DNA from 4 places in the Nocardiopsis sp. LDBS1602 genome. Region 2 is predicted to be linked to each of the others. Evidence: riboswitches for the same ligand, from Rfam matches in the RefSeq annotation. Region 2 holds a riboswitch; each other region holds the start of a gene.

What was found. A riboswitch is a leader RNA that binds a small molecule or an ion and turns the genes downstream of it on or off. The one in region 2 is predicted to bind cobalamin.
Region 1: it holds a riboswitch for cobalamin, as region 2 does, so the genes downstream of both, metE (5-methyltetrahydropteroyltriglutamate--homocysteine S-methyltransferase) here and U9J66_RS16540 (VWA domain-containing protein) in region 2, are expected to answer to the same signal.
Region 3: it holds a riboswitch for cobalamin, as region 2 does, so the genes downstream of both, U9J66_RS13595 (ribonucleoside-diphosphate reductase subunit alpha) here and U9J66_RS16540 (VWA domain-containing protein) in region 2, are expected to answer to the same signal.
Region 4: it holds a riboswitch for cobalamin, as region 2 does, so the genes downstream of both, U9J66_RS00380 (ABC transporter substrate-binding protein) here and U9J66_RS16540 (VWA domain-containing protein) in region 2, are expected to answer to the same signal.

The regions. Positions count from the first base shown of each region.
Region 1 is NZ_JAYLVW010000001.1:1,553,901-1,556,093, forward strand. Features, by position in the region: gene metE (5-methyltetrahydropteroyltriglutamate--homocysteine S-methyltransferase) at 1-1,099, opposite strand, end outside; cobalamin riboswitch at 1,239-1,453, opposite strand; gene U9J66_RS07100 (polysaccharide deacetylase family protein) at 1,642-2,193, shown strand, end outside.
Region 2 is NZ_JAYLVW010000004.1:306,155-308,347, forward strand. Features, by position in the region: gene U9J66_RS16540 (VWA domain-containing protein) at 1-957, opposite strand, end outside; cobalamin riboswitch at 991-1,129, opposite strand; gene cbiE (precorrin-6y C5,15-methyltransferase (decarboxylating) subunit CbiE) at 1,185-2,193, shown strand, end outside.
Region 3 is NZ_JAYLVW010000003.1:364,559-366,751, forward strand. Features, by position in the region: gene U9J66_RS13590 (hypothetical protein) at 1-305, shown strand, start outside; cobalamin riboswitch at 625-824, shown strand; gene U9J66_RS13595 (ribonucleoside-diphosphate reductase subunit alpha) at 969-2,193, shown strand, end outside.
Region 4 is NZ_JAYLVW010000001.1:84,282-86,474, forward strand. Features, by position in the region: gene U9J66_RS00380 (ABC transporter substrate-binding protein) at 1-1,040, opposite strand, end outside; cobalamin riboswitch at 1,066-1,246, opposite strand; gene U9J66_RS00385 (flavin reductase family protein) at 1,345-1,938, opposite strand; gene U9J66_RS00390 (threonine ammonia-lyase) at 1,989-2,193, shown strand, end outside.

The sequences.
Region 1 (2,193 bases), on a different contig from region 2:
CGAAGGCCAGGGCCTCACGCAGCTCCGGCGCCAGGGAGGTCTCCGCGTCCAGGTCGATGGGCACGTGCAGCAGCGAGCAGGAGGTGCTCACCGAGAGCTCGTCCGTCAGGGCCAGAAGGGTGCCCAGCCGACCGATCGCCGAGGACAGGTCGGTACGCCAGACGTTACGACCGTCCACGACACCCGCGACCAACCGTGTGGAGCCCAGACCGGAGACGGCCGCCAGGTCCTCGAACCCCTCCCCGTCGGTGACCAGGTCGAGGCCGACCGCCTCCACCCGGGACTCCTTGAGCACCCGTAGCGCCGCCGGACCGATCGAACCGAAGTAGGTGGACACCAGGAGGGAGGGACGTTCCTCCGCCTCTCCCAGCCGCCTGTAGGAGCGCTCCAAGTACCCGACGGCGGCACGACCCTCGTCCGTGGCCAGGATCGGCTCGTCGAGCTGGACCTCGGTGGCGCCCGCCGCCGCGAGATCGGCCAGCAGCCGGACGTAGGCGTCCAAGAGTTGGTCGAGCAGCTCGATGGGCTCCCACCCCTCGGGGGCGTCGTCGGCGACCTTGGCCGAGAGAAGGAAGGTCAACGGACCGAGCAGCACGGGCCGGGTCCGAAAGCCCGCGTCCAGGGCCTCACGGAACTCCGCGACGGGTTTGTCGTCGACCAGACGCGGCCGGGTGCTCGGCGAGAGCTCGGGGACCAGATAGTGGTAGTTGGTGTCGAACCACTTGGTCATCTCCAACGGAGGCGCCCCCTGGACGCCCCGGGCCAGGGCGAAGTAGCGGCGGAGCCGCTCGTCCCGCTCCTCCGCCCGCGCCGGAGAGGGAAGACGGGAGGGCACGAGGTCGAACATGACCGCCGTGTCCAGGACGTGGTCGTAGTAGGAGAACGTGTTGGACGGGATGTCGTCCACACCCGCCTCGCGCAGCCGGGTGTAGGCGTCCCGACGGAGGCCGGCGGCGACGTCGTCGAGCTCCCGGGCGGTGGTGGCGCCCTTCCAGTAGGACTCGATGGCGCGTTTGAGTTCACGGCGGGGACCGATACGCGGGTAGCCGTGCACCGTGGAGCGCACGGACGGTCCGGAGGCCGTCGGAGTGGTGGACATGAAAGCTTCTCTCCCTCGTCGAAAGCCGGGCACCGATCCCGGAGAGGGGAGAGAACGCGAGGAGCACGGATGAGCCGAAGGACACACCCGTCTCGCGACCTCGGCCCTCCCTCGGGGCACGGGACCACCGGCGACACGGACGCGTCACCGGGCGGAGGCAGGTCTTCGGACTCGTGGGCACCTTCGACGAGACGTCGATCCGCCTACCGGCCGTCGCTTCCCGGGTCCGACCCGTCGGGTCGAAGCACCAGTGCCTTTGACGACTTTCGTTCCCACTCACCGCTGCGGGGCAGTCCCGGACTCACACCGGGTTCCCTCTTTCGACACACTCCGACGTCCGCGGAACGGACTCCGATTACTCGGTGGAGTGTGTACCTTCCACAGCTGGGAGTATAGGGAGATCCCCCTCCGCCCCTGTACCCGGCGTACCCCCTTCCTCCGAGCACGAGGGCGAACCCCTGCCCTGTGCACGGCATCACACCCGTTATCAGCGTTGCGTGGAAGAGGCATGCCCCCGCTCTCCCGCGGACGTTCGTCTGACGATGAACGTGGAGAACCCCCAGGTGAAGCAGCAAGACCGTCCGACCATGACCCCCGATCATCCCGTCCTCACGGTCGCGATCGCGTTGGTGGTGCTCGTGGGACTGCTGTCCATGGCGACCCGACCACCGGGCCCGAACGGCATGAGCCCGAGCACCGACGACGCCACGACGGTGTCGGCGGAGGAGGACCTTCCCCCCGCCGAGGAGGTGGACGGGCTGACCGACGTCCGCGCGGACGCGCTCCCCGGCCTCGAGGAGACCTCCATCTCCTATGAGGGCGGCGGTGAGGTCACCGTCGCCTATCCGGTCATCCCCAACGCCGACCCGCTGTCCGACTTCCTGGACCGCACGCTCACCGAACGCGCCTCCGCGTTCGAGGCGGCCGAGCCCGGGGCCCGTTCGATGACCGGCGAGTGGCGACTGACGGCGGCACGCGACGGGATCGTGGGCGTACGCGTCACCACGACCGAGACCGACTCCGAGGAGACCCGCGAGGATCACAGCATCTACTGGTACGAGACCGGTGACGGTGTGGTCCGCGGCTCCAGCTCC
Region 2 (2,193 bases):
CCGGTGCGGCAGGGCGAGGGTGGCGGCGCGGCGGATGTCGGCGCGGGTCACCTCGGTCCGCCCCTCCCAGGCGGCGTGCGCGACCGCCGTGCGGGCGGTGACGATGTCGGCGCGCAGACCGTCGACCTCGAAGGCGGCGCACACCTCGGCGATCTTGAGCAGCGCCGCCTCGGACAGCCGGACCCGGTCCAGGGCGTCGCGCGCCTCGGCGATACGCGCGGACAGGGCCCGCTCGGTCTCACGGTAGCGCTCGGCGAAGCCGGCCGGGTCGGTGTCGTAGGCCATCCGGCGTCGGACCACCTCGGCGCGGGCACGGGGCTCGGTCGGCGCGGCGATCTCCACGGTGAGCCCGAAGCGGTCGAGGAGCTGCGGGCGCAGCTCGCCCTCCTCCGGGTTCATCGTGCCGATGAGCAGGAAGCGGGCCGTGTGCTCCACGGAGAAGCCGTCGCGTTCGACGGTCACCCGGCCGGTGGCCGCCGCGTCCAGCAGGAGGTCGACCAGGTGGTCGTGGAGGAGGTTGACCTCGTCGACGTAGAGCAGCCCGCGGTGGGCTCGGGCCAGTAGTCCGGGTTCGTAGGCGACCTGTCCTCGGGTGAGCGCCTGCTCCAGGTGCAGGGAGCCCAGGACCCGGTCCTCGGTGGCGCCGACGGGGAGTTCGACCAGCCGGACCGGCCGGCTCTCCACCGGGGTCTCGGGGCCGAAGGGACCATCGGGCGAGTGCTGTCCGGGGTCGGCCGGATCCACGGAGAAGCGGTCCCCGCAATGGACGTCGATGGGCGGCAGCAGGGAGGCCAGCGCCCGCACCGCGGTGGACTTGGCGGTGCCCTTCTCGCCGCGGACCAGGACGCCGCCGATCTCCGGCGAGACGCTGGTCAGGACCAGGGAGAGTCCGAGGTCGTCGAGGGGTTCGGTGTCGCAACCGACGATCGCGGAGAAGGGAAAGTGCGAAGACCGCAATGGCATGTGAGGCTCCCGCTCGTTTCGCCATACGTCATGGGCGGGCGCGAGGCCGGTCTTCGGACTTGCCGGGTCCTCCTCACGGAGGCTCGGTTCACCGCAGCGGGCCTGTGCCGGAATCTCACCGGGCTTCCCAGATTCTCCCCTCCCGCCGTCACCACCGTTTCCGATGGCCGGGCGGGCAGGGGCACCTCGCGCCTGTTGCCCGCCACGATAGCGTCAGGGCCATGAAGGACGACACGCGCCCTCCCCGTCGGGCGCCCGGCCGGGCCCTGCCGGGCGAGACGCCCCTCCCCGCCGAAGGGGTCGGGATCACCGTCGTCGGTGTCGGGGCCGACGGCTGGTCCGGGCTGCCCGAACGCCTGCGCACGCTGGTTCTGGAGGCGGAGGTGGTGCTGGGCGGCCACCGGCACCTGTCCATGCTTCCGGAGACGCCCGGGCAACGCCGCGAGCCCTGGCCCTCCCCGCTCCGTGAGGGGCTGCCCGACCTGTTGGCCTCCCTCGACGGGGCCCGTACGGTGGCGCTCGCCTCCGGAGACCCGTTGGTGTCGGGGATCGGCACCACCCTGATCGACGCGCTGGGTCCCGAGACCGTACGTCTGGAACCGGCCGTCTCCTCCGTCGCCCTGGCCCGCGCCCGTATGGGGTGGCCCGCCGAACGGTGCGCCGTGGTGAGCCTCGTCGGCCGGGACCCCCGCCCGCTTCTGCGCAGACTCGCGCCGGGACGTCGTGTCCTGGTGCTCTCCTCCGACGCGGGCACGCCCGCGACGGTCGCCGGGATGCTGGTCGGCGCCGGGTACGGAGAGAGCCGGATGACGGTCCTGGGCGACCTGGGCGCGCCCTCGGAGTCACGGTTGGAGGGCACGGCCGAAGGATGGGCGTCCATCCCCGTCGAGAAGGTCTCCGCCCTGCACGTGCTCGCCCTCGAACTCGCCGGACCGGTCGGGTACGGCCTGGTCACCGGACTTCCCGATGACGCCTTCGAACACGACGGCCAGCTCACCAAACGGGACCTGCGCGCCTCGGCCCTGGCCCGATTGGCGCCCTCGCCCGGACAGCACCTGTGGGACGTGGGCGCGGGGGCCGGATCGATCGGCATCGAGTGGATGCGCGCCCACCCGACCTGCTCGGCCGACGCCGTGGAGGCGAACGCCGACCGGGCGGCGCGGATCGAACGCAACGCCGGACGGCTGGGGGTCCCCGGTCTCCGGGTGGTCACCGGCCGGGCCCCGGAGG
Region 3 (2,193 bases), on a different contig from region 2:
TGAGCGCGGGCGCCCTCCTGCAACTGGACGAACGCCGCCAGGCCGAGTACCACCTGGAACGCCTGGAGTCGGGTGGTCCCGCCGGGCTGCCCACCCTCATCCACGTCGCCGAGGCGCTGTACGCGCACGACGACCTGGAGGGGGCCGAACGCTGGGCCACCGCGGGCGCGCGCTTCCACGCCGGATGCTCGCGGAGCCCCTACGTCGAGGACCTCTTCCTCGAACTGCTGAGAATCCGGTTCCGTATCCGATCCGACCTCGGCAGGCCCGAGGACGACCTGGACCTCATCCTCGACGAGGTGTGAACCCGGCCGATCCGCGGCCCGGAGCGTCGACGACCCCGGGCCCGCGACCGGAGGCGGCCGGCTTCGTGTGAGCTTTCCTTCCCCGCCCCGAGCGACGCGAGGGGGAGGAGGGGGCCTGCGGCGGGTTCTCGGGCGTGGTCCCGACCGCCCCGCGCCCTGTGGGAGCATCGATCCCGCCGGGTGAGAGCGGCCCCGGGCGGGGCCGTCTCGCCCCCCTCATACCATGTTCGGCGGCGGGATCCGGCCACGGTCGATACGTCCGAAGAACCCGCGACACGCCATCATCTTGCGGTGTACCAACCCACCATCCCCTAGATGTAGTATCGCTCCCGCTGGTGGTTCACCGGCCCTCCGGGGCGGGTGAGGCAAGAGGGAACCCGGTGCGAATCCGGGACTGCCCCGCAGCGGTGAGTGGGAACGAAAGCCGTCATAGGCACTGGGAGCCGTTCAGGCCCTGGGAAGCGACGGTGGAGTAGGAAGCCCACGAGTCCGAAGACCTGCCACCCGCACGCACCTCAGGTGCGTACGACGACGGGGCTTCGAGGGAGAGCCGCCGCGACCCACCGGTGGACCGTACAGGTTCGACGTACACCTCCACTGCTGCGTGCCGCGTGCTCACTCGTGTGCCCCCGGGGACTCTTCTACCGAGGTTGGAGCCGCTTTATGACCCTTGACGTCGAGGCCGCGCCCGTATCCGTTCGGCCCACGCAGACCCACGAGGGTGGCCCTGGCACCGCCATCGACCGGATCGAACACGTGGTGGCCGAGGCCTGCGCGGGTCTCACCGGTGTTTCGGCGGAGAAGGTCCTCGACGAGGCGCGGCGCGGCTTCTACCCCGGCATCGCCGACTCCGAGGTCGAGCTCGCCCTGGTCATGGCCGCCCGCAGCTTCGTCGAGGTCGACCCGGACTACTCCTACGTGGCCGCGCGTCTGCTGCTCGACAAGCTCCGCACCGAGGCGCTGAGCTTCGTCTTCGACGCCCACGAGACCGCCGGGCAGACCGAGATGGGCGACCGCTACGCCGGCTACCTGGCGGCCTACGTGCGCCGGGGTGTCGAGCTCGGCCAGCTCGACCCCGCCCTGGCCGGGTTCGACCTGGACGTGCTGGGGCGGGCCCTGCACGCCGATCGCGACGAGCAGTTCACCTTCCTGGGCCTCCAGACCCTCTACGACCGCTACTTCCTGCACAGCGACGACGTCCGCTACGAGCTGCCGCAGGCCTTCTTCATGCGCGTCGCCATGGGCCTGGCACTCAACGAGGACGACCGTGAGGCCCGCGCGATCGAGTTCTACGAGCTGCTGTCCTCGTTCGACTTCATGGCCTCCACACCCACCCTGTTCAACGCGGGCACGGTCCGCGCGCAGCTCTCCTCCTGCTTCCTCACCACGATCGGTGACGACCTCCAGGAGATCTTCCACGGCATCGGCAACAACGCGATGCTGTCGAAGTACTCGGGCGGTCTGGGCAACGACTGGACCCCGGTCCGCGGCCTGGGCTCCCACATCAAGGGCACCAACGGCAAGAGCCAGGGCGTCGTCCCCTTCCTGAAGATCGCCAACGACACCGCCGTCGCGGTCAATCAGGGCGGGAAGCGCAAGGGCGCGGTCTGTGCCTACCTGGAGACCTGGCACATCGACATCGAGGAGTTCCTCGACCTTCGCAAGAACACCGGCGACGAGCGCCGCCGCACCCACGACATGAACACCGCGAACTGGGTTCCGGACCTGTTCATGAAGCGTGTGGAGGAGCAGGGGAGCTGGACCCTGTTCTCCCCGGACGAGGTCCCCGACCTCCACGACAAGTACGGTCTGGAGTTCGTCGAGGCCTACGAGCGCTACGAGGCCGAGGCGCGGGCCGGGCGGATCAAGGTCCACCGGACGCTGCCCG
Region 4 (2,193 bases), on a different contig from region 2:
AACAGGTCGGGGTGGAGGATCTCCGCGATCGTCGCCACGGCGGGCGCGCTGCGCACCCCGGCGGAACGGTCGGCGAAGGTGAACTCCCACACCTGGTCCTCGGTGACCGCGGTCAGGTTGGCCAGGGCCGGGTTGCCCATGATCCGCTCGATGTCGGGGGCGGAGTCGGCGGCGGTCATCTCGGCGTCGCAGCACACGTCGATCAGGATGTGGTCCGGATCGCGTTCGATGACGTCCTCGACGGAGACCTGGTGGTTACGGCGTCCGTCGAGGTCGGCGAAGGCGTTGACCCCTCCCGCCAGGTCGATGAGCTCGGTGGAGAAGTCGGGGCCGCCCGCCACGTGGAACCCCTGGTCGCCGGGGCGGCCGATCATCACCGTGGGGCGCTCGTCCTCGTCGACCCGACCCTCCAGGGTCTCGGTGACCCCGTCGACGGTGGCCCGCATCTCGGCGATGACCTCGTCGGCGCGCTCGCTCACGTCGAACAGCGTCCCCAGGTCCCGCAGGTCGGCGTAGACGTTGTCCATGGTCACGTCGGCCGGGTCGATGCTCTCGTCGCTGCGCCCGTCCTCGCTGGGACACAGGGGCGAGAAGATCCAGCTCTCCACGCCCAGTTCGCGCAGGGAGGCCCGGGTGCCCAGACTCTCGTCGGTGAACACGTCGGTGAAGCCGGACAGCACGAAGTCGGGCCTGGCGTCGAGCAGCTCCTCACGGCTCGGCAGGTTCGGATAGTACTTCTGCTCGGCCTGGGCCTCGACGTAGTCGTCCAGGACCACGGCGTCCAGGAAGGCCGTGCCCACCAGGCGGTCGCCGATACCGAGCGCGTGCGCCATCTCGATGGCGGGTTGGTAGGCGGCGAAGACCCGCTCCGGCGGAGCGTCGGCGGGGACGTCGACGTCGCAGTTGCGGAGGGTCTCCCCGGCGGCCTCCTCGGCGTCGGGGGAGATCGCCCCACCGCAGGCGGTGAGCGTGGCCACCAGAACGAGGGCGAGACCGGAACGGACACGGCGGCGGAGAGCCCGCGCGTCACTGGGCTTCATCGAACAAACCATCCTTCGTGGTTTGATGACGCGGACGGTCGCAGCCGGTCTCCTGGCTCCCGGAGTCGGACTCTCGTCCAGCGCTCTCCGCCCTTCCCGGGCCGTGTTCGGCCCAGTGGCGTATGGGAGGCGCCCTCCGGTCACAGTGGCGAGGACCGCGCCGGAATCTCACCGGCTTCCCGTGCACTACGACGTCGACGACATGAACTTGTGTCGATATTCAGCGAACACCGTAGTACATGCCGTTCGCCCCACTCCCTCCGGATCCGTCGCGAAGGAGGGGGCGTTCGATGTCCTCGGTCCCTCAGGGCGTGTAGGGGATGCGGTCGATCCGACGCACCTCGCCCAGGGTGGACCATTCGTTGCGTCCCAGTCGGGCCAGCGGCCGGAGCAGTTCGACGTCGGGGTGGTCGCCGTCGAGGTACCCCTTGTCCACGGCGGCCCGCACGATACGGCCGAACACCACGGTGGAGTCGCCCAGGGTCAGGGTCGAGTGCAGCGCGCACTCCAGGGCCACGGGGGAGGAGGCCACCCGGGGAGGCCGGACCTCGACGCTCGGTTCGCGGGCGATGTCCAGCGCGTCGAACTCGCTCACGTCCGCCGGGTAGCGGGTGCCGGTGGCGTTCACCCGGTCCTGGAGGGGTTCGGGGGCGAGGTTGACCACGAACTCGCGGGTCGCCTCGACGTTGGTCAGGGAGTCCTTGCGGCCCACCGAGGTGAACTGCACGATCGGCGGTTCGATACAGGAGATCGTGAAGAAGGAGTGCGGAGCCAGGTTGTCCACACCCTCCTCGGAGGTGGTGGAGACCCACGCGATCGGGCGCGGGACCACCACGGACGTCAGCAGTTTGTAGAATTCCCGGCCGGGGAGGTCGGCGGGTGTCCATTCGGTACGCATCGGGTCCGATTATCCCGTGTGCCGAGGTCCGCCATGGGCATACTCGCCGGATGGAACCGGTCACAGCACAGGATGTACACGACGCCGCCACCAGGATCCAAGGGCACGTGGTGCGCACCCCCCTGACGGTCGGCCCCGACACCGACCGCCCCTTCCTGGTCAAACCCGAGAGTCTGCAACCGACCGGGGCGTTCAAACTGCGCGGCGCCACCAACGCGTTGGCCCTGCTCGACGGGGATCGACGTGAACGCGGGG